One region of the Lysinibacillus sp. NPDC096212 genome, then DNA from elsewhere that is predicted to be linked to it. Evidence: riboswitches for the same ligand, from Rfam matches in the RefSeq annotation. Region 1 holds a riboswitch; each other region holds the start of a gene.
The links. Region 1 has a riboswitch for cobalamin ahead of ACIQ7T_RS12475 (ABC transporter substrate-binding protein). Riboswitches for the same ligand answer to the same signal wherever they lie in the genome.
Positions count from the first base shown of each region.

Region 2: linked by a shared signal. The riboswitch ahead of metE (5-methyltetrahydropteroyltriglutamate--homocysteine S-methyltransferase) and the one ahead of ACIQ7T_RS12475 (ABC transporter substrate-binding protein) in region 1 are both predicted to bind cobalamin.
Region 3: linked by a shared signal. The riboswitch ahead of nikA (nickel ABC transporter substrate-binding protein) and the one ahead of ACIQ7T_RS12475 (ABC transporter substrate-binding protein) in region 1 are both predicted to bind cobalamin.

Region 1 is NZ_JBIWFQ010000011.1:16,002-26,158, forward strand. Features, by position in the region: gene ACIQ7T_RS12465 (adenosylcobinamide amidohydrolase) at 1-1,235, opposite strand, end outside; gene ACIQ7T_RS12470 (FecCD family ABC transporter permease) at 1,232-2,233, opposite strand; gene ACIQ7T_RS12475 (ABC transporter substrate-binding protein) at 2,230-3,195, opposite strand; cobalamin riboswitch at 3,482-3,664, opposite strand; gene ACIQ7T_RS12480 (acyl-CoA dehydrogenase family protein) at 3,891-5,558, opposite strand; partial or broken gene ACIQ7T_RS12485 (class I adenylate-forming enzyme family protein) at 5,560-7,062, opposite strand; gene ACIQ7T_RS12490 (MerR family transcriptional regulator) at 7,055-7,444, opposite strand; gene argS (arginine--tRNA ligase) at 8,055-9,722, opposite strand; gene ACIQ7T_RS12500 (YwiB family protein) at 9,722-10,153, opposite strand.
Region 2 is NZ_JBIWFQ010000004.1:181,757-191,913, reverse strand. Features, by position in the region: gene metE (5-methyltetrahydropteroyltriglutamate--homocysteine S-methyltransferase) at 1-1,975, opposite strand, end outside; cobalamin riboswitch at 2,162-2,340, opposite strand; gene ACIQ7T_RS05845 (TetR/AcrR family transcriptional regulator) at 2,546-3,121, shown strand; gene ACIQ7T_RS05840 (DUF5367 domain-containing protein) at 3,134-3,532, shown strand; gene ACIQ7T_RS05835 (VOC family protein) at 3,592-3,954, shown strand; gene ACIQ7T_RS05830 (C40 family peptidase) at 4,336-5,697, shown strand; gene ACIQ7T_RS05825 (UDP-N-acetylmuramoyl-tripeptide--D-alanyl-D-alanine ligase) at 5,753-7,141, opposite strand; gene ACIQ7T_RS05820 (UDP-N-acetylmuramoyl-tripeptide--D-alanyl-D-alanine ligase) at 7,274-8,668, opposite strand; gene ACIQ7T_RS05815 (ATP-grasp domain-containing protein) at 8,818-10,023, shown strand; gene ACIQ7T_RS05810 (YheC/YheD family protein) at 10,118-10,157, opposite strand, start outside.
Region 3 is NZ_JBIWFQ010000034.1:9,810-19,966, forward strand. Features, by position in the region: gene ACIQ7T_RS24080 (YjcZ family sporulation protein) at 136-252, opposite strand; gene ACIQ7T_RS24085 (M3 family oligoendopeptidase) at 729-2,537, shown strand; gene ACIQ7T_RS24090 (hypothetical protein) at 2,970-3,584, opposite strand; gene ACIQ7T_RS24095 (VOC family protein) at 3,748-4,164, shown strand; gene ACIQ7T_RS24100 (alpha/beta fold hydrolase) at 4,494-5,339, shown strand; gene ACIQ7T_RS24105 (hypothetical protein) at 5,724-6,023, shown strand; cobalamin riboswitch at 6,189-6,382, shown strand; gene nikA (nickel ABC transporter substrate-binding protein) at 6,533-8,146, shown strand; gene nikB (nickel ABC transporter permease) at 8,218-9,171, shown strand; gene ACIQ7T_RS24120 (ABC transporter permease subunit) at 9,173-9,973, shown strand; gene ACIQ7T_RS24125 (ABC transporter ATP-binding protein) at 9,984-10,157, shown strand, end outside.

The sequences.
Region 1 (10,157 bases):
GTCATCATTGCTTGGAAAAACGCTTCTTCTGATAAACAACCATTAACAATAACCCACGTATTTATTGTACCAATATGTGGTTCATCTTGTCTTTCATGTGTACGAGACACATCAACAGCATTGCCAACTCCGGCCGTAACTGCAACAAGTACGCTGCCAAAGGAAGCTTTAAATTCATTAATAGCTACAAGATTTGTTGGGACAGCTGTTAACATGACGACGGTACTTGTAGATGAAAAATGCTCTTTTAGTAAAAATCCAGCAACCTCTTTCTTTACATCACTAATGACATAATCTATTGGTACAGAGCGATTTAACAGACAATCATACCAACCGATACCCGGATTATGGACAGCTGAGGACACTGTTTTTAACGGAAACTCTGATTGAAGCTTAATATAACGATCTGTAATAGTGAAATTTTCTTTTGTAATGACAGCACGCTGCTGATGTTCAACTGAGGCTGGCATCATTGTAATTTGAGGCTTTGGAATTTCTGGATGTGCATAAGTTGCAACTCTGGCATGATAAACATCTTCGATTTGCGAAGCGATTAATACTTCATGTGGCGCCCCCAATGCTCGCATCCGACCTTCCTCCATTAGTAATAATTCATCACAATAGAGGGAGGCTAAATTCATATCATGTAGTACCATAATAACGGTCAAACCACTTTCAATTGCTTCTTTTCGCACCATATCTAAAATTTGGCGTTGATGAGCAATATCTAGATGGTTCGTTGGTTCATCTAGCAGCAATATTTCCGCGGTTTGTGCAAGAGCTTGAGCTACAAATACCCTTTGCTGTTCACCGCCCGACAAAAATTCCAACGGTGTCTGTTCATAGCGTTTCACACCAGTTTGCATCATGGCATGTTGGACTGCTTGTTCATCGCGATCAGACCAGCTTGAAAAGAAGCCTGTTTGATGTGGATAACGCCCAAGTGATACTGCCTCCCGTACACTGTTTGAAAAGGCATTAGCATGTAATTGTGGAAGCACCGCCATTTTTTTTGCTAATGCACGAGCATTGTAAGAGCTACTATTTTTGCCATCTACTAATATAGTGCCTGCAGTTGCTGGTAGTATGCCACTTATTACTTTTAACAGTGTGGATTTCCCGCTACCATTCGGCCCTAAAATCCCTAGTATTTTGCCTTTTTCAACGGAAAAACTTATATCCTGGACGATCGGTACGTCTTCATAGCCGCCGGAAAGATGTTCAACAACAATCATGCCCGTACCCCCTTGCTTCTACGTTGCTTATAAAAAATATAGGAAAAAACGGGCGCCCCAATAAATGCAGTAATGACACCAATCGGTAGCTCTCTTGGCATAATAATTGTTCGTGCTATTAAATCACAAATAATCAGCAAAGTTGCCCCATTTAAAAATGATAATGGCAATAAATGACGGTGATCAGAACCCCAAACCATTCTCGTCATATGAGGAACAACTAAACCAACAAAGCCAATCGTTCCAGAAACAGCTACCGCAGCTCCCGTCAGCATGGATCCACCCACTAAAATAATATATTTACTGCGCTTAACATTGACACCTAAATGCTGCGCGCGTTCTTCTCCATATAACAGAACATTTAACTCGCGTCTTTGTGTCCAAAGCATAATTGAGCCAATTATGACAAACGGAATAATCATCTGAACATATGGCCAACCACGCATCGATACTGAGCCTAGCAACCATCCGATTACTTGGCGTAGCTCTTCACCAGACAATGCAATCATTAATGAAATCAAAGAACCTAAAAATGAACTAAATATAACCCCTGTTAAAATAAGAGTTTCCATTTTTAGCGAGCGGTCTACTATTCTAGCAAAGCCCATAACAGCTACCATCGTTAATATGGCACCTATCATACTAAAGGTCGGCAATGTAAAATGGCCTACTACAGGTATTGATATACTAAAAAAAATTGTCATAACTGCGCCAACTGATGCACCAGAGGAAACACCTAATGTATAAGGATCAGCCAAAGGATTTTTTAATAAGCCCTGAAAAGCTGCCCCTGCAATTGCAAGTGACGCCCCTACAAGCCCTGCCAGCAGGACTCGGGGTAATCGAATTTTCCATAAAATATTGGCGGCTGTTTCATCAGCCGCCTTATTCCACAACACTTCTAGTGGAATATGAACTGAGCCTATCGCCACACCACACCAGATGCTAATGGTTAGAAGCGTAATTGCTGTTACATAGGCTACAATTGTTTTACTCATTTAAACGCCTCAGGGTAGACAGCTTTTGCTAGTTCCTCAAGACCATCTGCTAATCGAGGACCTTGACGACTTATCATATTTTCATCTACTTGTACTATGGCTTTATTTTTTACGGCAGAGATTGTCTCAAAGCCTGCACGTTGTGGAATTTTCGTTAAAATTTCAGGTACATAATTATATGCCACAACAATGACATCTGGATTTTTCGCGATAATTTTTTCAGCATCGATTTGATACCAGTCATTTACATCTGCTGCCACATTTTCAGCATGAATCATTTCTAGCATTTCATTCATAAATGTACCTTTACCAGCTGTATAAATCTGTGGCTCATCAGACGATTCTACAAAGACTTTCTTTGGCTCAACACCGTCAAGTTTTGTTTCAACTTCTTTAACTTTTGCCTTCATATTTGCAACAATTTTTTTAGCTTCTTCTAGTTTTCCTGTTGCACGACCAAGCTGTTCAATCGTTGTGTAAGTTTCATTAAAGTTTTTTGCATCCGCTACAACAAATACTTTCACACCTACCGCCTCAAGCTGTTCAATGGCTCCTTTTGAATAACTCATACCTGACGCATGCGTAAAAACGATATCTGGCGATAAAGCAATAATTTTTTCAATATTATAATCCATACCGCCAACCTTTTCTTTTTTAGTAACCTCTGGTGGATAATCGTCATTATCGGTCACGCCAACTATTTCATTATTTAAGCCAAGGCTAAATAATATTTCTGTGTTACTCGGAATGAGTGAGACAATTTTTTCAGGAGGTGCCTCTAGCGTAATATCCTTGCCAGTAGCATCCTTTATCGTCATTGGGAATGTAGCTTGATCTACTTTCGCAGTCTCTTGTTGCTCAGAAGATGACGGCTTTTCATTTGTCGCCTCTTTAGTATTACATGCAGCAAGTAAGCCCATAGCTAAAAATGCTGATAACCCTATTTTCCAAATTTTCTTCATGTGAATCCTCCTTAGTCTATTTGTGCTTATAGTTTTTATTGTTTTTCTGATTGATCGATACATTTTAGTTTTTGATCGCCTAACATTGTGGGGTTATCGTCAACATTGCGAACTTCCAGCCAACATTTTGAGCTTATCGCCTAACATTGTGAATTTATCGCCCATGTTTTCAAATTTATCGACATTCATCTTCCAAAACAAATACCCCTCATCATAAAATAATGAGGGGGTCAAATTTGCACAAAAATACATATACAAAATCCACCATCCTATCCTCGTAGGCTACAACGTGTTTTCTATAAAGGCAGGTCTCCTGGCTCGTGCTCCATACGCTTTTTCAAGCCTTCCCGAAATTTTCAGTGGCGCAGATTGAAAAAACTCACACATACAGTGGCGGGACCGCATCGGAATTACACCGATTTCCCTTTTCACTTTACTTAAGTAAAGAACCTTTATAATATTCAGTTGATTGTATTATACATGAAAATGAAAGAAGTCGCCTCCATTCGAGACGACTTCAAAACAAATCAATTATGTCCGGCATACTCTGTGACTTCCGCCGGAGGCTTTTGGTCAAAAAGATGTTTTTGTGCGAAAGCGTAGCGACAGCAACACTCAGTCATTGCCACAGGACGTGGCGTTCTTAGATTGAGTTCCTCTATTTCATCTGGTGTTTGGACACCCGCTGAAACAAGTTATACTATATCTGAAAAATACTGTACCGTTTTCATTGGTGCACCCATTTCTCGTAATGCCCATGTATCCTCCAAATAAATATCTGCTAGCTTCTCATATTTGCCGCCGAATCTTTGTGCCCACTCGACTGCTACCACACTTTCATATAAATGCGCCATTTTCTCTGCGACCTTTTTTGCTTCAAACGTTTTTGTTGCATCATCTAAACGGCTAAATGTTTGCAAAGTTGATTCTAGTTTTGCTAATTGATCCATGACAATTTCAACTAATGGACTGGCAACTAGTTTTTCTAGACGTTCTTCCATGACACGAACAAACATTTCGTGCGCATGAAACTTATCAACTAAACGAATGAGCTCTAAAGCTAAAATATTCGCAGTCCCTTCCCACACAGTAAGTACCTGTGCATCTCTTAATAACCGAGGTGTAACAAAATCTTCAATATAGCCGTTTCCGCCATGTAATTCAATGGCTTCACTAGCATAATGTACAGCTTGCTCTGCCGTTTCTTTTTTCATGATAGCAATATACAAGCGGTTTAAAATAATGTCTTCTTTATTCCCCTGCCCACTAGTTACTTTATCGTAAAGCTGAATAAGATCAAAAACCGTGGCAACTTCTACATGAAGCTTGGCAGCGAATTTCCCTAGTGTATCCTGAATCATAGGATATTGCGTTAAAGGTTTACCAAAGGCATGACGATTTGTCACATAATGCTTCGCCTCTAAATATCCGCGGCGCATAATGCCGATAGAAGCAACCGCATTGCAAATTCTTGATAAATTAAGTGCCTCCAGCATATAATAAATTCCTTTATTCGGATCACCAACAACATATGCTAGCGCACCATCAAATTCCACCTCACCAGAAGGCACTGCTCTAACGCCAAGTTTATCCTTTAAACGCCTAATGCGTAGGTTATTAACTGTGCCATCCTCGTTTCGCCATGGAACGGCAAACAATGTTAAGCCCTTTGAGCCTACCTGAGCCCCTTCCATACGTGCCAATACCATGGTTACTCCACACATTCCTACATTAGATGCAAAATATTTTTCCCCATATAAACGATACTGCTTGCCGTCCTTTCTTGCCTCCACAACATTCGCCCCAACATCAGAGCCACCTTGACGCTCCGTTAAAAATGTAGCCCCTTCATATAGCTCTGTATCTCCTGTTGCACAAACATGTGGTAAAAAGCGCTCCTTCACTTCATCACTCGCATAATGATCAAGTAAATAAGCAGTAGCCATTGTTAAAGTAACAGGACAGTAAAAGCCTGGCTCAGCATGTGATAGTAAATAGCCCTGAGCAAAGCTATACACATAATTGCCCTTCCTACCTAATTGCGGAATATCCTTATGCACATAACCAACAATGCCGGTATTGTACGTCTCTTCAATTGTTCTTTTATAGCCATCATTGACCCAAATCTCTGACACTTCTTCACCATAGGCATTATACCTTTGTAATCGAGGTTCACCCTCTCTATCTGTATGTTTGGCTCTCACATCAATATCTCCAGCACAAAGCTCACCAAAATCTGTTAGCTCACGTGTGGCATATTCCACAAACTCTTTATCTAGCATCATTTCTAAAACTTTATGAAGTGTATCATTATCGTTAAAAAAGTTTGTTGTTTTCATATCTTCCTGCTGTAAAACTTTCATACTATCTCACCTCTTGTCCCTTCAAGGATTGTTTTAGTATTTTGCCTGATGCATTTCGTGGTAACGCTTCCACACGTTCAAAGATGCGTGGAATTTTATATTTAGCAAGATGCTCCTCCAAATAAGCTTTCAGTTCATCCTCGTCAATTTCCGTTTTAGCGGCATAAACGGCCTTCACCGTTTCTCCCCACTCCGGATGCGGTACACCTATTACTGCCACTTCAAAAATCCCCCCATAGCTCAACATACTATCTTCAATTTCTTTCGGATAAATATTCACACCGCCTGACAAAATGACATCCTTTTTACGATCGACAATCTAAATATAGCCGTCCTCATCTAAGCGAGCTAAGTCACCTGTTTTCAGCCAGCCATCTATAAATGCAGCCTTTGTTGCCATATCATCCTTGTAATAGCCCAGCATATTACCCTCACCGAATATCACAATTTCTCCTACTTCACCAACACTGACATCTTCTCCATTGTCGTTAATAATACGCAGCTCCGCCCCAAGTGGTGCACGCCTACCAACGCTCCCTGCCTTCGTTGCATGCTCTTCGCCAAACAATATTGAACCGTTTGGACCAGCCTCTGTTAGGCCATAAACACAAGTTAAGTTTTCTGTTCTGAAAGCTTCTTGTAAATGGCGGACTTCGTTTTGTGATAACGGCGCTCCACCATAAGACCACCATTTCATCGATGATAAATCAGCTGTTTGCAATCTTGGCATTTGAGCGGTTAACAAATACGCGACAGGTGCGCCGAAGAAATGCGTTGTCCGTTCCCGCTCGATTGAATCTATCAATAAATCAGGCGTAAATGTTGGCGTTAGCACATTTGTCGAGCCTACAAATACTCCTGCCATTAAAAATAAATGTAATGGGGCTGAATGCGTCAACGGCATCATAAGAAGAATCCGACTTTCTGGCTTTACTTCCATTTCTACTGCAATCATTTGCGCTACAGTTAAAATATTGCGATAGCTAAACAATACTCCCTTTGGTTTTCCCGTTGTACCCGAGGTATATAAAATCGTAGAAACATCATCTTCATTCAACTGGCAATCAATTGTTTGACTGCTTGCATGTTGAATAAGTGATTCATAGATTAGCCAATCAGCCTGCTCTTGACCTGTTTTGATTTTTAAAGGAACAACCGTGATGTTTTCAACTGCTGCAAAAATCGCCTCATGCACTAGAATAGCTTTAGCATCAGCATGCTGCGCTACATACTCAACCTCTTGCAGCGTAAATTTCGCATTTACTGGAACAACAATAGCTCCAATACGCTGAATAGCAAAATAGCTAACAACAAACTCTACAACATTTGGCATAAAAATGATCACTTTATCGCCTTGCCAGACCCCCTGCTCTAACAAAGCATGACTAAGACGTGTCACTTGCTCATCTAAATCACGATAAGTCACACGTCTGCCCTGACAAACAACAGCTTCACTCATAGGGTACTTTCGCGCATTACGTGCTAACAAATTCGAACTATTCATCATGCATCTCTCCCTTTAAAGTCGCTAATTTTTCTGTAAATATGCCTTGTAATTGCTGTAACTCCTTTTTCATCTGTACAAGCTCTGCAATTTTGCCATCAATTTCTTGCATTTTTTGCTCCCCATATTCGACCGTACGCTCCAACTGCTGAATGCCCGTGCGATCATAATCAAACAGCAATACCATTTCCTTGATCTCCTCAAGTGAAAAACCGTATCGCTTTCCTCGGAAAATAAGCTTAAGCTTCGCTAATTCTTTTTTTGAAAAGGTTCGCTGATTAGTAGATGATCGATTAGGATTAAGCAGCCCAAGTTCCTCATAATAACGAATGGTCCGTGTTGAAACATTAAACTGCTTAGCCACTTCTTGAATCGTCTTCAACATCATCTCCCCCTTCCGTTTTCCATCAGTATACCATTGACGCTAACGTAAACTACAACAAGATTTCTGAATTTTAGAGAAAATACTTACTTTAAGTAGCTGAATCGATTTATTTCGGGTGCTGTTTGTCAGTTTGGCTGTTGTATCCGTCGGGGCGGCTGTTCTTTCCGTCGTTTAGCGGGGCTTTCCGTCGCTTTGGCGATTCATTCCGTCACTTTGACTGTTCTATCCGTCACTTCTGCTTCTATCCGTCGATTCGTCTGTTGCTTCCGTCGCTCTGACGGGGCTTTCCGTCGCTTCGAAGGGCCTATCCGTCGGGTTGGCGAGTTTATCCGCCAAGTCCTTAATATTATGTAAAATTCTATACAAAGTTTTTCAACCCTGACTTTAGTTTTGTTAAATTGTGCAGCTTATGTTGGAATTCGCCGCTAAAAGTGTGAATTGCGCCGCTAACCAAAGGAGGAACGCCGCCAAAACCCGAAATTCCGCCGCTAACCAAGCAAGGAACGCCGCTAAAACCTGAAATTCCGCCGCTAACCACAAGATCAAATCCATTTCAACAGAAAAAACCCCCGGCACATTGTCGTGCCGGGGGCTAGAGAGACTAGTATTACATTTTTTCCGGTGCAGATACGCCGATTAAGCGTAATGCGTTGGCAATTGTTGTACGTACAGCAGTAATAAGGGCTAAGCGAGCTTCTGTTAGCTCTTTATTTGAAGCGTCTAATACTTTTTCAGCGTTATAGAAGCTGTGGAATGCAGCTGCTGTGTCTTGAATATAGTTGGCGATACGGTGTGGTGTACGGTGCTTCGCAGCATCTGCTACCACTTTCGGGAAGTCGCCCACTTTTTTCAGTAAATCAATTTCTTTTTCTGCAGTTAACAGAGTTAAATGATCTGTTGTTGCAGCAAAGCCTTGCTCATTCGCTGAGCGTAAAATTGAAGAAATACGTGCATGCGCATATTGTGCGTAATACACTGGGTTTTCGTTTGATTGAGATACGGCAAGGTCAAGGTCAAAGTCCATGTGAGAATCGCCGGCAGTTTTCACGAAGAAGTAACGTACTGCATCTAAGCCAACCTCTTCTACAAGCTCACGCATTGTAACAGCGTTCCCTGTACGTTTAGACATTTTGAATTTCTCACCGTTTTTATAAAGCTGAACCATTTGGATGATTTCCACTTCAAGCGTATCACGGTCGTAGCCAAGCGCTTGAATAGCAGCCTTCATACGTGGGATATAGCCGTGGTGGTCAGCTCCCCAAATATTAATTAATTTATCGAAGCCACGTACAATTTTATCCTCATGGTATGCGATATCTGGAGTTAGATATGTGAAAGAACCATCGTTTTTAATTAACACGCGGTCTTTATCGTCACCAAATGTTGTTGAACGGAACCAAGTAGCGCCCTCTTCTTCAAATACATGACCATTGGCTTTCAGTTTATCTAACGCTACTTCGATTTTGCCGTTTTCGTATAGTGAAGTTTCTGAATACCACACATTAAAGTTTACACGGAAGTTTGCAAGGTCTGTTTTTAACTTGTCTAATTCTAACGCTAAACCATGTTGACGGAAGAATGCAAAACGTTCTTCATCAGATTTTGCTAAAATTGTATCGCCATGCTCGCCTGCTAGTTTACCAGCGATTTCAATAATATCTTGACCGTGGTAGCCGTCCTCTGGCATTTCAGCATCCATTCCTAAAGCTTGCTTATAACGCGCTTCAAGTGAATAAGCTAAGTTATTAATTTGGTTACCCGCATCGTTAATGTAGTACTCACGAGATACATCGTAACCTGCCATATCTAATACGTTACATAATGAATCCCCTACAGAAGCTCCACGTGCGTGACCTAAATGAAGATCACCTGTTGGATTTGCAGATACGAATTCAACTTGAACTTTTTCACCCGCACCAGCATTAGAACGACCATAATCAGCACCTTGCTCAAGCACTGCTTTTACTACACCTGTTAAGAAATCTTTACGTACAGTAATATTCATGAAACCAGGGCCAGCAATATCGATTTTCTCAATATCAGTGCCTGCTGTGTCAAGATTTTCTAAAATAGCTTCTGCAACCGCACGAGGTGGTTTTTTTGCTAATTTCGTTAATTGCATAGCAATATTTGTTGCATAGTCTCCGTTTGCTTTATCCTTCGGTGTTTCAAGGTGAATATTTAATTCTGTGCCAGCCTCGACTAAGCCAGCTTTTTCAACAGCCTGCGCAATCGCTGCTTTAATGGCTTGTTGTACTTGTTCTACTGCGTTCATCATTGTACCTCCGTAAATGTAATATCTAATTTATAATTGCCAACGGATTGCCCACCCATTAGTAAATCGTACTGTACATGGAAATCTCCGCTTACTGCCTGTTTTGTATACGTCATTTTTTTTGTGTGGATGACGAGTGGCATTGAACCGAATTCACTTTCATAATGACCTATCTGTTGTTCAATTATGTTAAGTGGTAGTCGCATTTTTACTGCTCCAGTACGCATAATTAATGCCTGTTCATTGCCTAGCTTCATAGTTGTGCGGATGGTTTTATCCTCCTGCACCTCTTCATATTTCAAATACATGCTTCCTGCTTTTTCAAGTAGCTGCCCTGTCAGCCACATTTCATAACTTTCAGAATCACCATCAATCGGGCGAATCGTAGAATTGAGCTTAATGTTCACCTGCGATCTTGCTTCGTTCGCCATTATG
Region 2 (10,157 bases), on a different contig from region 1:
TTGGCTCGATAAAATCATTAAACTCACAATAGCACATATGTGTATGAATTTGTGTTTGATCCTTCACACTAGATGTAGCAAGTTTAAAAGCATTCACCGTCCACTCTAAGTAAGCTCCCCAATTTTCTTCACACAGTGGCAAGCCCTCTCGTAATGCTGGTTCATCAACCTGAATAATAGAAATACCCGCAGCTTCTAGTGCTTCTACCTCTTTTCGAAGTGCCAAAGCAATTTGATAGGATACATCCTCCCGTGAAATATCATCCCGGACAAAGGACCAATTTAAAATTGTCACAGGACCTGTGAGCATTCCCTTTACATAACGATTCGTTTGGCTTTGGGCATAGGCTGTTTCTTTAACTGTCATCGGTGCTTCCCATGCAACGTCACCATAAATAATTGGTGGCTTCACACAGCGAGAGCCATATGATACAACCCATGCTTTCTCCGTAAATGCAAAACCAGTAAGTTTTTCCCCGAAATATTCAACCATATCTGTGCGCTCAAATTCACCGTGTACCAAAACGTCGATATCTAATTCCTCTTGAATAGTGATCCAACGTTTTGTCTCTTGTTCGACAAACGCTGCATAATCCTCATCAGATAGTTGTTTCTTTCGCCATGCACTTCGTGTACGTTTGACTTCGTCTGATTGCGGAAAGCTCCCAATTGTTGTAGTTGGGAACAGCGGTAATTGCAAGGCTTGTTGTTGAACCTTTTGACGTGTTTTAAATTCACTCTGGCGTTCAAAATCTTGTGCTGACACTGCTTTAATGGCTTGTTGAATACTTCTATTTTGACGAGCCGGGTGATTTTTCAACGCTTCAATCGCCTTCATACTTTCAGATGTTTTTTGATTTGAGGGGCTTCCTGTGCCTTGTAAGTATTTTGTTATTTCATTGATTTCAACTAATTTTTCATCTGCAAAAGAAAGGGCATTTTTTAGAACTGGATCGAGCTTTGTTTCGAGAGTAGTTGTAATTGGAACATGCTGTAAGTTACACGAAGATTGAATCCATATTTCTTTAGCACCACTTAGCTGTTCAATAGCTTTAATAGTTGAGCTAGCCTCTGCTAGATTGGAGCGCCAAATATCTCGTCCATTTATAATACCGGCCGCTAATACTTTATCTTGTGGGAAGCCAAATTGACGTAATGCCTCCATATTTTCGCCATAGCCATGCACAAAGTCTAACCCAATTCCTTGAACCGGAAGTGTCACAATTGACTCGTATGCCGATAATGACTCAAAATATGTTTGTAGCATAATGTTAACCTCGGGTACTGATGCAACTAATTGTCTATAAATTTCTTGAACAAGTTTAACCTCCGCTTCATCTAGTGTTGTGGCAAGAGCAGGCTCCTCTAATTGAATCCACTCTACACCAGCATCCACTAACTCCTTTAAGACCTGCGTATAAAGTGGTAGTAATGCTAAAATAAATGTAATCTGCGATAGTTTGTCATAGCCTTTTGTTAATTTACAAAATGTATATGGGCCAATCAATGTAGGTTTTGCTGTAATACCAAACGCTTCCTTAGCCTCTAAAAAGTCTGCCAATATTTTATTTTCTGTTAATTGCAAAGGTTGTCCCTCATATTCTGGCACAATATAATGATAGTTTGTATTAAACCATTTTGTCATTTCACTAGCCACGGCTTTTTTACTACCACGAGCTACCCCATAGTAAGTTTGTAAATCAACTTTGTCTCCCTGCCAATCAAAGCGCTTTGGAACTAAGCCAAACATCATTGCCGTATCCAACATTCTGTCATAGAGTGTGAAATCTCCGACAGTTATCATGTCTATGCCGAGACGAATCTGCTTGTTTATTCGAGCTAGGCGAATATCCTTTAAATGCTGTAAAAATTCATCCTCTGAAAGCTCCTTTTTCCAAAATGCCTCTAAAGCCTTTTTCCATTCACGATCTTCTCCGATATACGGATAACCAACTGTAGTACTTGTATACGTCATGTTTATCTCTCCTATCAATCAAAATAAAAAAAAAGCCACCCTCCTTTTTTTTGGAAAATGGCTGTCATTGCATATCAAAATTAGCTATCAAGAAACAATACGAAATTCTTTCAAAATATCGCATGATTTATTGTCGCACAGGGCCGATATGGTCACATCTCACCACCTATTTCCACGTAGGTATTTGGTGTGTACTAGATATTGGCAGGTCTCCTGGCTTCTCATCAACACGCCTCACAGCCTTCCCAGTTTCCCAGTGGCAATTGTGATTTGCTCCGATTTACAGTTGCGGGACAGCGTCGGATTTACACCGACTTCCCTTTTAAGCCAAACTTTCATTCGGCACCAACTCTTACACAATATTTAATTATGTTTTACTATAACATATATTTTTCTGAAAAGTAGATTTATTTTCAGATTTGTTTGATTCTTCATACTGCTATTATTCCGAACATATGGAATCATCGAAGACTAGCAGCCCCGCTACCAAAAAAACTTGTAAATAGTGGGATATTCTGTTATTTTATAGTTAGTTATCCAACTAACTAATAACAAAGGAGGTGTAAACAAATGGCAAAACCTACTGGTATTGAAAAGTCAGATTTATTAATGGCTGCCAAGCAAAGTTTAGTAGAAAAAGGGATTGAGAAATTCACCTTAAAGGCTGTTGCTGAGCAAGCTGGGGTGACACAAGGAACTATTTATTATCATTTCAAATCAAAAGAGCAAATCATTCTAGAAATTGTCCAAGACATCTGTGAAAATTCCTGGAATGAGATTCTGATGACTGATCGAGAAATGATTCAATCTGCACTTTTCTCTGCAAAAAGTCGATATGAAAATGATGCGTTTTATCATAAATTATTTTTCACCTTAATCGTTTTCGGCTTTACGAACCCAACTATTAGACAGCAAATTGGACAAATTTTAGCGGCTGAAAATGAACATTTATGTAACATTTTAAATAAATTATGGGATACATCACCAATTGATGGCGTGTCGATGGAAACTTGGAGCATTTTTTTCAACGCCCTTATTGATGGCTTAGCCTTACAAGTGATGATGAGGGACGATTTCGATGTAGATGTCTTCTATCAGCAATTAGAAAAAATCCTTCAGACATTGCATCGTCTAGAAAATAATTAGAGGAGGAAAACTATGCGATTCTTTTTATGCTGGGGTTTTGGGATTTGGCTTGTAGCAAGTGCCGTATTTCGATTTGTAGGGCACTACTTTTTTACCCTTGAAGAACCTTTCCTCATGATAGCTACTTACATTTTAGCTATTCCAATCGTTTGGATAGCGACAATACCTATTTATTCTTTGAAAAAGACAAAAGGTACAGAACGGTTACTGGCTGCTATTTGTATCGTATTACCTGGAATGCTCATCGATGCAGTCGTATTGTTAGTTTTCGACAATATTTTCCCGAATTTATCGGCTGACTTAGATCGATATTTCGCCTCATGGCTATTATGGGCTTACTCCCTAATTCTCATTACTGGTTTTACAAATGCTTCATTCGTGAAAAAGAATACTATTCATTCATCAAATTAAAGGATTTTACATTATTATCCTAGAAGTAAGTAATGATTAGAATTAAAGGAGGAGAAAAAATGATTATAGGCTTACATCACGTTCAAATAACAATACCAAAAGGTGAGGAAGAAAAAGGAAGACATTTTTACTGTCAAGTATTAGGACTAAAAGAAATTGAAAAGCCTGATTCGCTGAAAGGACGAGGTGGATTTTGGTTACAGGTCGGCAATAGAGCGGTACATGTAGGTACAGAGGATGGCTTTGATAGATTAACGACGAAGGCTCATATTGCCTATCAAGTTGAAAATATCGAACATTGGAAGAAGGTACTAGCCGAACATCATATAGAAATTTTCGACTCAGTTCCTATTCCTCATTTTGAACGCTTTGAATTTAGAGATCCATTCGGTAATAGAGTGGAGATGATTCAAGAATTCTAAAAGAAAACAGTTGAATAGAAATTATTTTCTATTCAACTGGCATGTCTTCCAACTTTTTAATTTTGCCGGGGTACTTTTACATTTTATCGCCCAACTTTTGAATTTTATCGACTAACTTTCACGTTTTATCACCCAACTTCTGAATTTTATCGACATCCTCCTTCTTTCGATACTAAAAAACACTTCAGCCAACTGAAACATTTGTAATACAACTGTAAATTAAGGCGATGAAGCCTTTTATATCAGGTGTTTACAGCAATTTCCCATCCACCGTGGTAACAATTACCTCAAAGAAGCCCTACTTTTTCATGCTACGATTAATTCCAGTGACAAACCAAATCAGGATTAATCCTAACAATAGCTTCAGGAGGAAATAACAACATGAATAAACGATTTTTATCAACAACATTAGCATTGACGATAGGTTTTAGCACAGTGGGGATGGTACAACCAACTGTTCAACCTATAGAAGTAGAGGCTGCAACAACAAATGCCCTGAATAACTCACAAGCAGTTAATACGAAAGCGGATCAACTAATTCAAGCTGGAAAAAGCTTAATTGGTAAGGCGACATATAGTAATACAGAATACAAGGCTACATATCCTTATAAATTCTCTTGCGCATCATTTATTATGTACATTTTCGAGAAAAATGGTGTTGACCTTGCAACTTATAATGAAGATTATATGATACAGCAAGGAACAGCTGTTAATAGAAATCAATTACAAAAAGGTGATTTACTATTCTTTAAGAGTAAAAAAACTGGGACAGACCCTGACCACGTTGGTATGTATATCGGGGACAATAAAATGATTCACATGGCTGATTCCCAACAGAATATTGTTATTTCTGATTTAAATAGTAAGCCATATTATACAGATAATTATGTAGGTGCCCGCAGAGTTTTACCTACATTACTCTCAGCTAATCCTGCAACAAAGGGCGATAAAATCGTTGAAAACGCTTATAACTATAAAGATAAAGTAACTATGGGTACAACAATTAGTGAGCAGAGTCTACGTTTTACCGGGCCTGGGTTTGTAGAATATGTTTATCGTAAGAGTGGCGTAAACCTTGGTACTACAACCTTAAAGGAACAAATGAATCTGGGATCGACGGTTTCACGTGCTAATTTAAAGAAAGGTGATTTAATTTTCTTTAATAGTGTCGCTGGCTCTCAAACACCTTCACTTGTAGCCATTTATGCTGGGGACCAACGAATAATGATTCCAAGTTCAAGTGGTATTACGACAAGAGTACTGTTCGTTGACTATTATAAAGAGCATTATATTACTGCAAAACGTGTTACGTCAGATAACTCAACTGCAGCTCCTGCTCCAAATCCAGCCCCTAGCACGCCTTCTACTTCTGCTGATAAAATCATCTCTACTGCCTCAAATTTGAGTAGTAAAGCAAAGTTTGGTTATTCGTATGACGAAAGCTCACTTACGTTTACGAGCGCAGGATTTACTTACTATGTTTTTAAACAGCATGGGATTGATTTAAAAGATAAATTAGCAAGTAGACAAGCATTAGTTGGGACTAAAGTGGAAAAAGCACAGTTACAAAAAGGAGATCTGATCTTCTTCTCTACTAACAATGGAGGAAAAGATATTACACAAACAGGCATCTATCTTGGTAATAATCAGTTTATTAGTATGACATCTAATAATGTTGTAAAACAAAGCCTAACTTCAACATGGGCAAATCAAAACTATGTAACAGCTCGTCGTGTTTTATAATATAAATACAAAGAAAAAGAAGTATTCTTCTATTGAGAATACTTCTTTTTCTAGCTTATTTTTTATTTTTTAACTGATTCGCAAATTCTATCATAGATTTGCTAGACATTGGACCTTTAATAAGTACAATGGTTTCATTATCGAGCTTATGCTTTAGTACATCTAAAACGCCTGTAACATCTTTAAACATATGAACATCTGCCTTGGTGCCTTCCTTCAACGCTTGATTCGCAATATTTTCTGCTCTATTGCCAATAGTAATAAGCGTATCAACATTTCTTTTCGCGACCATTGTGCCAATCTCTCGATGATATTTTTCTTCGAAATTTCCTAACCTCTTAATATCACCTAAAATAAGAATTACTTTCTTCCCTTTTCCTATAGTATCTAAAACCTTTAGTGCCGCTTCAACAGAAGTCGGGTTATTTGTCCAAGTATCATCTACGATAGTACATTCACCTATGCCCGTAGAAAATTCTAAGTGTCTTGCCATCGCTTTGAACGTTTTTAATTGCGAAATTGCGACAGCCATGGAAAGTCCCATTTCCTTTATGGCAGCTATAGCCGCTAATGCATTATATACCTGGTGTTCTCCGTATCCTGGAACAAATAAATTGTATTTGTTATTTGACACTTTTAGTACAAATTTCATGCCGCCTTTTGTGAATTGTATATTCGTAGCTTGATAATCTGCCTTTTCGTTGACGCCAAAGGTAATAATCTTTCCTCTAAATTTATTTAGGGGGATTTTTTTAATGTTTTCATCATCACCATTAATGATTAACGTGCCATCTTTTCTTATTCCTTCTACAATTTCTGCCTTTGCTTTGATATAACCATCAAGATTATTGCATCCATCTAAATGATGGACACCAATATTCGTAATAATACCAATCGTAGGCTGATAGATCATACATTGGTGTTTAATATTCCCTATATTCCCCAATCCTAATTCAAAGATAGCTGCTTTTGTATTCTGATCGATTCCAGTCAAGTACGGTAAGGATTGCCGTGGCTCATTTTTACTGCTGACAGATGCTTGAACATTCCATTCCTTACTAGCTATGTGTTTAATCATTTCTTTCGTTGTCGTTTTACCACATGTTCCGGTTAAAGCAACGACTGGTATTTGAAATAGATTTCTGTAATGCCCCATGAATTTCCAATAGGCATGCAAAATACTTTTGACGCGTATAACGGCCGTATTCTTCAGCGCATTTTTCAATTCCTCTGAAGATTTATCAGAAATGACTAGAGATGGTCCCTTTCGATCTATTTCTTGCCAGTTAATTTGATCACTTTTACTAACAAACATAAGTGTATGATTTTGAGTCAGATCATGTCGGTTATAATAAATTGCATGTTTAACAGACCAGTGTTCAGAACCGCTTAATAATTCTCCTTGTAATAATTTTCTTATATCGCTCACACTTATATGTTGCAAGTTAACTACGCCCCCTTTCTATAAAGTATATTTCTGAATAAATGAATATCATAGTTTATGCATTTCAAGCAATTGACTATAAATATGCTCATTCTAGTAAATGATGAAAAATAACATTTATTTAGGTGAAATCTATTCGGAAGTAGATGATTTTTTTATTTTTAAATCATCTGCCAACTTAGAAACTTCTTTACTATACATATCTCCTTTAATGAAAAGAACCGTATTTTCATCTACAATATCTTCTAACAATTTATAGACGCGTGTACTATTTTTAAAAATATACACAGGTGAACTCATTCCTGCCTCAATGGCATGAAGCGCCATAATACTTGCATGTTCCCCTATCGTAATAAGTACATCGACCCCAATTTCACTAATTAATTCTCCCGCTTGTTCGTGAATGATATATCCCCAAGACCCTAAATCTGTTATCGTCCCAATAACGGCAATCGTTTTCTTGCCTTCTCCGAGCGCTTTCAAAACTTTTAATCCTGCCTCCAAAGAAGTAGTCGTAATATTCCATGTATCATCTAGTAATATGGAATTATTAATGCCTTTAAATACCTGAAGCTGCTTATTCAATTTTCGGAATGATGGCAGTTGTTCAGCTGCTAAAGAAATCGGCAAACCCATTTCACAAATAGCTGCAATCGCAGTGAGCGCATTATATACTTGATGCTCGCCAAAACCTGGTACATAGATTTCATAGAGTTTCTTCTTGTGATGAACATTGAACAGCATACCATTTTTGTGGTAGCGAATATCTCTTGCTTGAAAATCACAGGATTCATGCTTACCTACTTTAATAATGCGTCCTTGAAACTTTGATAAATCTATTTTACTTGAGTTGCTATCATCAGCATTCAGGATTAAGGAGCCTGTAGGACTAATAATGTCCAACATTTCACCCTTTGCTTGGATATACCCCTCTAAAGTTTTACAATAATTTAAATGATGTGCTCCTATATTTGTAATAATCCCAATAGTCGGCTTGAAATATTGCCCCGCAAGTTTGATGTCCCCCGGTGAACCAACAGCTGTTTCATAAACGGCTGCGTCGGTATGATCATCAATATTCAGTAAATATTGCAAAGAAGCAGTTCTAGAATTACTACTAAGTGGCGTGGATGCTACATTTTTTTCTGCAGAAAGTATATGTTTGATCATTTCCTTCGTCGTCGATTTACCAGAAGTACCAGTAATGGCTACAACAGGGATATTAAATTGATTGCGATAAAAATTTACGAACTCCCAATAGGCCTCATCTGTATCTTCTACTTTAATGATAATTATTTGCTCAGGTAATTCATTTTGACTGTATAATCTATCGGTTACAACCACTATAGGATAAAGTGACTCATAATCTTTCCAGTTCACAATACGCTTATTTGTAAAAAGGGCGGTATTTGGTTTTTTCACTTGCTTCAGTCGATAAGCGCCATGTTGAATCAACACTTCCCCCGACCCTTGCACTAAATGGCCTGCAGTAATGACTGTTAAATTCTGCACCGTAAGAGGCTTCATATTATTTTCCCCTCCTTTCCACTCTAGTATATGTAGCTTCTTAAAAGTTGCTTGGATGTATGCGAGATACATAACTAGAGGAAATCTATTTCTTCGCATATATATATAGTTGATAAAGTATCTAACGAACAATAGAAGGAGTGATATACCTGAAAACAATAATATTTATCGGCACTAACAAATCCGGGTCAAGTCGTGAAGCAACAATAGCAGCAGAAAAATTAGGTTATTTTACAGTCCTTTTTACAAACAACGACAAGCAGTTACAGCAGAGAAAAGCCTACCCAGATATTCATAAAATGATTCTTATTGATACTTCGAATATAGAAGACATGAAAGAAGAAATTTATAATTTAACTAAAACTGGGTTAGAAATAAAATCTATTGTTAGTTTTGTCGATCCTTTTGTCCATATTGCCTCAATTTTATGTGATGAATTTTGTGTCAACTATACGTCTTCAACAGCTATTGAAATGATGGAGGATAAAGAAAAAACTAGAAACTTTTTAAAGAACCAACCTTATTCTCCTAAATTTTTTCTTCTCAAGCCAAATGAGTCCTTCTCTAATAACTTGGCATTTCCACTTATTGTGAAATCTCCAAAATCAACAGGCTCTAAAGATGTTTTGTTAGCAAACGACTCAGACCAACTGAAGAAACACCTGAGCCATCTGCGAAGCAAAAATCCTCGTGAAACCATAATGATTGAAGAATATATCGAAGGTCCGCAATATTTAGTAGAAGCACTTGTCTATAAACGGCAAGCTAATATCATCGGTATTATTGAACAAGAAATTACTCAAGGTAAACGTTTTATCATTACTGGTTATGGTGTTCTCGTTAAAGCTCCAAAAGAAATTCAAGCTGGTCTTGAGGAAGTTCTCCAATCTATTGTTACAGCGTTTAACATCGAAAATGGTGCACTGCATTTAGAGCTTCGTTTAACAAAGAATGGCTGGAAGCTTATTGAGATTAACCCACGAATCTCAGGGGGAGCAATGAATACTATGCTTCACGCCGCTTTTGGATTTAATTTAGTGGAAGAAACACTTAAATTATTTTTAGGTGAGCGCCCCGATATCAATCCAAAGCATCGAAAGTTTGTCTATACAAAATACGTCATTGTTGAAAGTAAAGGGATTTTAGAAAAAGTTATTGGAAGAAATAGAGCAACGAATTCACCAGGAGTTGTGGATGTATATGTGAAGCCGAAAAGAGGGACATTGTTGACCCCCCCTTTATCGATGGGACATCGTTATGCATATGTAATTGCGGAAGGCGCAACATTAGCGGAAGCTAAAAATAAAGCCATTAACGCCGCAAAAGAAATAAAGTTCATTCTAAAAGTATCTTAGATTTTGAAAATGCTCTCATACGATGATCTCTTTAGCAAAAAAATATCCCGAATAATTGTTTCCTTCAAAAGGTCAATTACTCGGGCTTTTTTATTTATTCTTGAAATTTTTGATCTAAAAATTTAACCGTATCA
Region 3 (10,157 bases), on a different contig from region 1:
GACTCAATACTTAACTTTGATTTAAGAAACTATTAAAAGGGTCACCGGAGGATTGTGACCCTTTGTAAATATTCGAAGGGAAAGGATAACTTTATATTATCCTAAAAATTATGGGATAGATGGCGGTATTGGGTATTAATAGAATCCGATGAAGCTAGTGCCGACAATAATCAATAGAATGAATAGTACAACGATTAGCGCAAATGCTGAACCAGTACCGTAGCCGCCGCCATTACCGCAGTATTCAGACATAGTTATTACCTCCTTTCTACAATCTATAATATGAATAGTTGTTAAAAGGAACTGCGATATTTATCTACTCATTGAATATAAATTTTTAAAAATCTTCCCATAGCAGTTGTTCTGTCAATTTAATCTTGCTGGGATACAAAATGAATATCTTTTGCTTCAAAATCTTCCTTGATTTCAATTAAACGCTTCGTTTTTCGACAATTGCATCAAGCTGAAGTGATTACGACTGATCTTGCGTATTACCAGGCGCATACCTAAATTTCAAATCTTCCTTTCTTTATTCCTTAACTATGTAAAAAAGAGGGAATTAACGTATATATTAACCATTTGATTTTAGTTATATTAGTAAATTAACAATTTACTTAAGCAATGGCGCAAGATTGTTAAATAACACTCACTAATGTTCCATAATGTGATAAAATGGGAATGTATGTTTGTTTATTACTGAATAGTTAAAATTTAAGGGGGCGAAATAAATGGGCGAAACAAAGTATAGCCAAGTATGGAACTTAGATAGTCTGTTCCAGGGCGGAAGTAAATCATCTCAATTACATGAACATATAAGATATTTAGAAAAAGAAATTTCTGAATTTGAAGAAAAAACAAATTCCTTTAATGTTCCACAAAAAATAAATGAATCAATTAATGTTGCGGTTTTAGTTGACTACATAGGAGATATTCGAACTAATATATCTCAAGCAAGTTCTTTTATAACCTGCCTTCTTGCCCAAAATTCAAAAGATCCGGATGCTATAATTCTGCAAGGGAAAATTACGATCATAAATACTCGTTTTGAATCTGCATTGAAAAAAGTGAAAAACACTCTGGTAAAAATTGATACCCATTTGTGGAAAGATCTACTGAATACTGATGTTTTAGCAAACTTTAAGTTTATACTGAATGAATGGCGTGAAGATGGTGAGACAACCCTTTCAGATGGAGAACAAAATTTAGTATCGGACCTCATGGTAGATGGATTTCATGCTTGGGGGCAATTTTATAATTCTTTTATGAGTACTGTTACGATAAAAGTTCAAATAAATGGAGAACAAAAAAATTTATCTGTAGGTCAAGCTATCAACTTACGTTCACATCCTAATGAAGATGTTCGTAAAGAAGCCCATAATGCTTTAGAACATACGTGGAAAGAGAATGAAGAACTATTTGCGAAAATATTAAATCATATTGCAGGTTTTCGATTACAAGTTTACAAGAAGTCTGGCGTGGATAATGTAATACAAGAATCTTTAATTAAAAATCGTATGAAGGAGGAAACGCTTCATGCGATGTGGTCTGTAGTTAATAAATATAAAAAACCTTTCGCTGACTACCTACATCAAAAAGCAAAAATAAATGGCTATAAAAAGATGCAATCCTTTAACTTTTGGGCACCTATTACAACAAAAAGTCAAAAAATAGAATACGAAGATGCTGTTGATTTTATTTTGGAGCATTTCAGTGAATTCGGAACAGAATTAGAAAATTTCTCTAGAAAGGCATTTAGTGAAGGATGGATAGAAGCTGAAGATCGTGCAAATAAGTCGGCTGTTGCATTTTGTTCAGGTTTTCCACTTTCGAAAGAATCAAGAGTTTTCATGACATTTGGCGGTACAATTACAAATGTATTAACACTTGCGCATGAATTAGGACATGCCTTCCATAACGATGCAATGAAATCTATTAATGGCGTGAATAAACAATATCCAATGAGCATTGCTGAAACTGCTTCAACGTTTTCAGAGATGATTATATTAGATGCGGCAATGCAAAAAGCTAAATCTACTAATGAAAAATTATTTTTACTTGATGAGAAATTAAAGCGTAGTGTTATGAATTTCATGAATATTCATTCTAGGTTTTTATTTGAAAAGAAATTTTATGAAGAACGTAAAGAAGGAATTGTTTCATCATCACGCTTAAACGAAATTATGCAAGAAGCAATAGATGAAGGATATGATGGTTCTCTTGATAATCCTTCACTGCAATCATGGATCTGGACACCACATTATTATATTACACAATCTCCTTTTTATAATTTTCCATATTCATTCGGATATTTGTTTGCATTGAGCATATTTGCAAAAGCAAAAGAAAAAGGTAAAGAATTTGAAAGATGTTATTTGGATTTACTTCGTGATTCAGGGTGTATGTGCACAGAAGATTTAGTGATGAAACATTTAGGTGAAGATATCACTTCGGAAGCTTTTTGGAAAAAAGGAATTGAATTATGCGTTAAAGATGTGGATGAATTTATCAAATTAAGTAGTGAGTATAACAATATTTAAAGATGACGAAATCTTAATGATAAAAGAAAATAAACCAACCGCCATTGGTAAGTGGACTTTCAGTGGACTTATTGAATATGGTGAAAACATGATGTGAACGATGGAACGTGCTGGTAGCAGAGAATGTACATTCAATCATTATTTTAAATAAACAATTAGGTGAACAAATCATATTTTATTATTGCGGGTTACCATTTGGGGTCTCGCCAACCAAATGATATATATATCCCACATTTTGTGAATTTCAACAAAACGAAAGCCAATTTCCTGTACGCAAAGAAGTTGGCTTTGTTTGTTGTATTTTGAGTAATTTTTCAATTTAAACGTCTTATTTTTTTACATATAAAAAGTCATGCTTTGAACAAAAAAAGATTGATTTCGATCCTTCTTATTTCGCTAGTGTCCGCGTTAACGAAAAAATTTAGAATGAAATTAATTAGGTTTAATGTATTCTCCTGTGGAAGCATTAAAGCCCGCTGCTTCCAATTTTGTTTGGTCACTATTCCAACCTATCACTATTAGAAGGGTAACATTTCTCTCTATATCTTTTCTAAGCATAAAATTATAGCCTTTAGCCCAATCTTTACCTGGATAAATACCGCCAATTTTTATGGCTTTTTGAAGCAATTCAGGTGAATCATACTTAATATCTTTCATTTGTATAAACTCTTTTTTAGGGTAAGGAGAAGTACCATCACTCGTTAAATCATTTGTATCATCTATTTTTCCGTCATGAATGGTTACTAAAAAAGCCTTATTAGTTTCTGGCACTCCAAATAAAATATTCCAATGCTTTCTTTTGCCGTTACTTCCGATTGACTTTCCAGGCTTATCTAAATCAATATTTATTGCATCTTTTAATTGAGCATTTTTATTCCATTTCAATGCAGGCGGATAGGCTAATTCAATCGCTTGTTTTATTGATAATTCTTGCTGTTCATCGGCTTCAAATGTATCTTTTGTTAATTGTAGAGAACTAGCAGATACTATCTCAACAGCATCAATTGGAACTAATAAAAGTAAGACAACAAAAACAATTCTTTTCATTTTCTCAAGCCCTTTTTAGGTGTATTGTTTCCAAAACTTATTCAAATATTCTGCGTCGTTAGTAAAAAACATTTGTCGAACAATTCCCATGGCAAAAAGGGATATACTGGATTTTATAGAATACTATTAACCAACCTAAATTTTTTAATCAGGAGTGAGGAAATTGGAAGTTACTGAAGAGCAAAAGTCATTATTCAGTAGAATTGGCTATCTCTATTTACCAGCTAATAATATCGATGAAACAATTGAATGGTACCAGAATAAGCTAGGATTTAAGCTTAAAGCACCAAAATTTCAGGATGATATTGGTTATGTGGCAGTATTAACACCGCCAGAAGGATATGTTGTATTACTCCTTGTAGAAACAAAGGATCATACAACAGCAGATTTTTTACGCGATGGTCGCCTGTATCAAACTTTTACGTTGAATTGTCCAGATCTTGAATATACACATCAATCATTAAAGGCTAACGGTATAGAAGTTACCGAGATTATGATGCGTGGAGAAAATGCTAAATATTTTGTCTTTACCGACCCATCAGGTAATCATATCGAGGCTGCTTGGTCTGTATGGGACTGAATGACAAAAATAGGTGCTTTAGTACAAGAAGAATGATTAGACTTTATGTTTAATCATTCAAAAAGATAGTTGCTATTCAACTAACGGTCTGTTTAGTGGAACAAGATATAAAACTTTTGATGATAAAATTAGTCAATTGTAAAGGCTGTATTCTAAAAGAATGTTGCTATACAACTCCCATGAAAGAACGTAATAATCTTTCATTTTCTGTGGTGAAATGCTGATTTTTGCGCTACATAGATGGCTAACGGGGGAGGTTAGTGGAAGAAGGGGTATTGTAATAATGTGTAGAAATAAACAAATATAATTAATTCTAAACAGGAGGTATTATGAAGGATATTAGTTTATGTGTTAAAGAGTTGGATGTCCATTATTACGAATTAGGAAAGAACACTAAACCCACAATAGTCTGTTTACACGGACTTGGAAATAGTGGGGCAGTCTTTTCTGAGTTAGCAGAATACCTAGAAGATGATTTTCATATATTATCTTTTGATAATCCAGGTCACGGAGGCACATCTCCTTTTGTAAATGAAGATGGTTATCTATTTTCAAGTCTTGCAAAATGGTATAACGATGTATTCGAACGAGTCTTAAAAGAACCCTTTTATATTTTGGGCCATTCTTGGGGAGCTGATATAGCTTTACACTATGCTAAAATGTACCCTAAAAAAATTAAAGGGGTTATCTTACTTGATGGTGGCTATACGTTTCCAGATTTCCAAGAAGATATGACCTTTTCTAAAGTATATGATGGGTGGAATAATTATATGGAGCATTCCTCGGTTTTTGACACTTGGGCTGATGTAATCGGGGAGTACCAACAATATACTGACCGATGGAATGAAAAAATTGAACAAATGGTTCAAACACTTTTTAATAAAAGAGAAAAATATGAACTTATTACTTCAAAGTTTACTGTATTATCTATTATTAAAGCATTTTTTAGAGAAAGTTTTACAACAGCTTATCCATACATAAAATCACCATTGATTCTTATCCACGCAACTCTTCCCAAAGAGTTAATAAACGCTAGAAGAACTGGAATCAACAAATTAAAACAGCATATAGAAAATGTCACCATTGTTTCAATGGAAGAAACTGATCATATGGTTCATTGGGATAACCCTAAAAAAGTAGCTAATGAAATTCATAACTGGGTATCTAAATGTTGAGCTACGTGGCGATTGCAAAAAAATATTACACCAATTGAAGTGAACGGAACCTCGGAAATTGGGGACGTTGTGGTCATTTCTTTAATAGTAGCCTCATTTCTAGCTGCATTTTTTAGCCAAAAGGGCAAGTTGAGAATTTTTTCTTTAATTGTTTCCGCGATTCCAGTGCTTTTTCTACTAGGATTGATTTTACTACCGATATTTTATTTGTTAGAGCAATAATCGGATACGTTCTTTGTAAAAAGATGGTGAAGTTATTGCACTTCAACTAACGAATGCTTTAATTATAAGAAGATTGGGGAAAAGATAAAATATTTCCGAAATAAAGGTTATCTATTTGTTGCTTGAACACCAATAAAAATTGTTAAAAAGAGTGGTGATAAAGTGGAGAATGTAAATCAAAATAAGCGTATTCTTTATGCGGTTTTCGAGCATGATATTCAATTGCCAATCCTAGATATTACTCATCCCCTTTTCAACGCAAGTATTGATGAACAGGCGTATCATTTGAGCTGTCTTAAGTCAGCCAAGAGCATTGAATCATTAAAAAAGATGCCTGGCTTTATCCGCAACATCTTTCTGACTACTCCCACAGATAAGCAGTGGGGTTCTTATGTACTTAAGAGAAGCGTTACAAAGCTCTCCACAGATGGTGTTGCCATGTCCTGTGTACAACATCTTTGATTTATCTTCTGTTCCATAAGACTTTCTTATTTACACAACCGATGTTGTACAAGACCAGGACTAAGATTCCTGGTCTTATTATGTTAGTCATTACTATAAGGTTTTTATTATATTCAGAAAATAAAATTGACGAGAACATTTGAGCATGTTATGTTTAATACTAATTTCATAGCAATCATTACAAGTTTGAATGAAGAAAAGCTTTCATTCAATTAAAAGGAAAATGGGTGTAAATCCCATGCTGTCCCGCAGCTGTAAATGAGGAGTTTTGTTTAGATTACCACTGAGTGAATACTTGGGAAGGTGAAGCAAAATCATGATTCATGAGCCAGAATGCCTGCTTGTAAGGAGATTCATTGATGATCTACGAAAGATAGGGAGATGGATGGGGGCTTACTCACAGTAAGTTATTCTGTCCTTATTCTTTTGGAATAAGGTTTTTTTTATGCCTTTTTTCACTCTGTAGATTCTTCATTTAGTGCACCACAAACAAAGATAGGAGACAGAAAATGAGATTGACAAAGTACTTACTTCCTTTCATGCTTGTTATGATGTTCAGTTTACTTACTGGCTGTACAAGCACTGAAAAGGAAGAGACAGCAACGAAACAACAGACTGACGAAAAAATGATAACGATTGGATGGCCATTAGATGTAGGTCCATTAAATCCCCATACATATTTACCAAATCAAATGACAGCACAAGCGATGGTCTATGAATCATTGGTTGAATATAACGATGACGGAACAATTACGCCGAAACTAGCAGAAAGTTGGGACATCTCAAAGGACAAAACTTCTTATGTTTTCCATTTAAGAAAAGATGTCAAGTATTCTGACGGAACGGCTTTTAATGCAGACAATGTGATTCGTAACTTTCATGCAGTTTTAGCAAATCGTGATATGCATTCTTGGATGGGCATGGTTAATCATATTAAAGAGGTTGTGAAAGTGGATGACTTTACAATTCGTTTGCAATTGGATGAACCCTATTACCCTGTCTTAAACGAACTTGCCTTCGTAAGACCTTTCCGTTTTTTAGGTGATAATGGATTCCCTAATGGTGATGCGACAAAAGATTCAATCAAAGCACCAATTGGGACAGGCCCATGGGTATTAACAGATTACAAAAAGGATGAATATGCTTTATTTAGTCGCAACGAAAACTACTGGGGAGAAAAACCTCTTGTAGAACAAATAAAAGTAAAAATTATCCCTGATTCAGAATCTATTTCGTTGGCCTTTGAAAATGAAGAATTAGATTTAATATATGGTCGTGGCATCATTAGTTTAGATAACTATACGTTTTTAAAAGATAGCGGGAAATATAAAACTGCTACGTCTGAACCTTTATCTACGCGAGCACTACTGTTTAATACACAATCAGGACCGTTAGCAGAATTAAAGGTACGTCAAGCGATTCAATATGCAATCAATAAGGAACAGATGGTTGACAGTATTACACATGGTACTGAAAAAGTGGCCAATACACTATTTTGGGATGCTGTGCCTTATGCCAATATTGATTTAGCGCCAATTTTATATAATCCGAAAAAAGCGCAACAATTGCTAGATGAAGCGGGATGGACGCTACAGAAGGGTGAAAAAATTCGCTCTAAAAACGGACAGCCACTAACATTAGATTTAATCTACATTGCGACAGATGCGATTCAAAAACCTATGGCAGAACTAATGCAAGGTGAACTAGCAAAAATAGGTGTACAATTGAATTTAGAAGGCGCAGATGTGATGGTAGGTCTGCAAAAATTAATGGATGATCAAGTTGATATTAATTTCTGGCGTACAAATGGACCACCAACAGATCCACATAGCTTTGCTAATGAATCAGCTACACCAAACGCTAATGGTGTCTATGAAGCAAAATTAGGCTTACCAAATGCCAAAGAAATCGATAATAACATTCATCAATTATTAGTAGGTACAGATGAAAAAGAGCGAGTGCAACTTTATACGGATATTTTAACAATGTTCCATGACCAAGCACTATTCTATCCTATATCTTACGAAACAAATAGCGTGATTTATCAGCAATATATGAAGGATTTTGCTCCACGTGCATCTGAATATGATATTCCATTTGCACAAATGGATAAAGAAAAATAACTGTAAAAGAGAGAGTATGTCGATCAAAGACAGCTCTCTCTTTATCATAGGATTGATTAGGAAGTGACAGCATGTATGAATCGACATGGATGTTTTGTTTAAAAAGAATTTTGACTTTACCGTTTGTACTATTGGGCGTATCCATCCTGACTTTTGTATTTATTCGTTTCGTTCCAGTAGAACCTGCTGAGGTCATTCTTAGATTGGCAAGAGTTGCACCAACAGCAGAAGCCATTCAAGCATTACGTGAAGAACTTGGAACAGACAAACCTTTTCTTATTCAATATTTACTGTGGATAAAAGGCGTTTTGCATTTAGATTTTGGTACATCTTTTGTTAGTAAATTACCAGTAGCACATGAACTTTTCGCGAAATTACCCGCTACCATTGAATTAGCAGTTGCTGCATTTGTGTTAATTTTAGGATTAAGTATACCATTAGGGATCATAAGTGCATTATATAAGCATTCCATCATCGATAAAATCATTAGACTATTGACTATCATGAGTGTATCGATTCCAACATTTTGGTTAGGTTTTTTACTATTATATATATTTAGCTTGAAATTAGGGATCTTCCCGACAAATGGAAAAGGCACACTAGCACATCTGGTTTTACCTGCATTCGCATTAGCTTTACCAACAATTGGACTGTTCGTTCAGTTTATCCGTACAACCATCATTGAGGAATTACAACAGCATTATGTTCAATATGCACAGCTAAGAGGATTAAAAAACTCTGTGATCCTCGTACGCCATGTTTTGAGAAATGCTATTATCCCGCTATCTACTGTGTTAGGTATGACGCTTGGTAATTTACTAGGTGGTGCAGTAATTGTAGAGCAGGTTTTTAGTTGGCCAGGACTTGGGAGGTATTTAATAGAATCCATTATTAACAGGGATTACCCAGTTGTACAATGCTATGTATTGATTATTGCTGTCATTTATGTGCTTGCAAATTTATGCACAGATGTATTGCATCGTCTATTGGATCCTCATCTGATGATGAAGGACAGGAGAGATTGAAGTGAGCCTATTACATAAAGAACTCAGATTATTTAGTCTAACGATACTGCTAGTCATTGGCTTGTTAGGACTGTTTGCGCCAATTTTAATGCCTCATGACCCTTTAGCAGTCGATATATCAAAGAAATTTTTAGGTCCAACATGGGACTATCCATTAGGTACAGATCATTTAGGAAGATGTGTTTTTTCACGATTGCTTTTAGGCATTCGCTATTCTATAGGATCAGCGCTCGTCATTCAAATAGTAGCCATTCTTTTAGCGATCTTACTAGGTGCTTTTGTTGCGCTAAAACGAGGCCTGATAGATTTCCTATTTATTCGAATATGTGATATTTTATTAGCTTTTCCTACACTTGTCCTTGCATTTGGACTATTAGGTTTATTAGGTCCTAGCTTAAAAAATGTGTTAATCGCACTTATTTTTACGCAATTTATTTATTATTCAAGATTGATAAGAAGTTTATTTATTGGGCTGAACGAAAAAGATTTTATTCAAGCAGCAAGAATCAGTGGCACTTCTGGAATCAAATTAATCAAACGCCATTATATCCCCAATTTACTGCCACCTATCGTAACAATAGTCGTATTAGATATAGGAAAGGTTATTTTAGAAATTGCAGGCTTTTCCTTTATTGGACTTGGCGTGCAGGCCCCCATCCCTGAATGGGGAATGATGGTGAATGAAGGTAAACAATACATCCGTCAATATCCTGAATTAATGCTTTATCCTGGACTTGCCATCGTCCTTGTTGTGCTATTATTGAATCATTTGGCAAGTAGTTTCAAGAAGCTTGGCCAGTAAAGGGGTAATTATGGAGAAAGTTTTAGAAGTGCAAGACTTAACGGTAAAAATCGGTGAGAAAAATATAGTAACCTCTATCAATTTGACAGCCTATAAAGGGCGTGTCTTAGGGATTATAGGGGAAAGTGGTAGTGGCAAGACAATGCTTTGCCGTGCCATCATGCAATCATTACCAGCTTCGGCG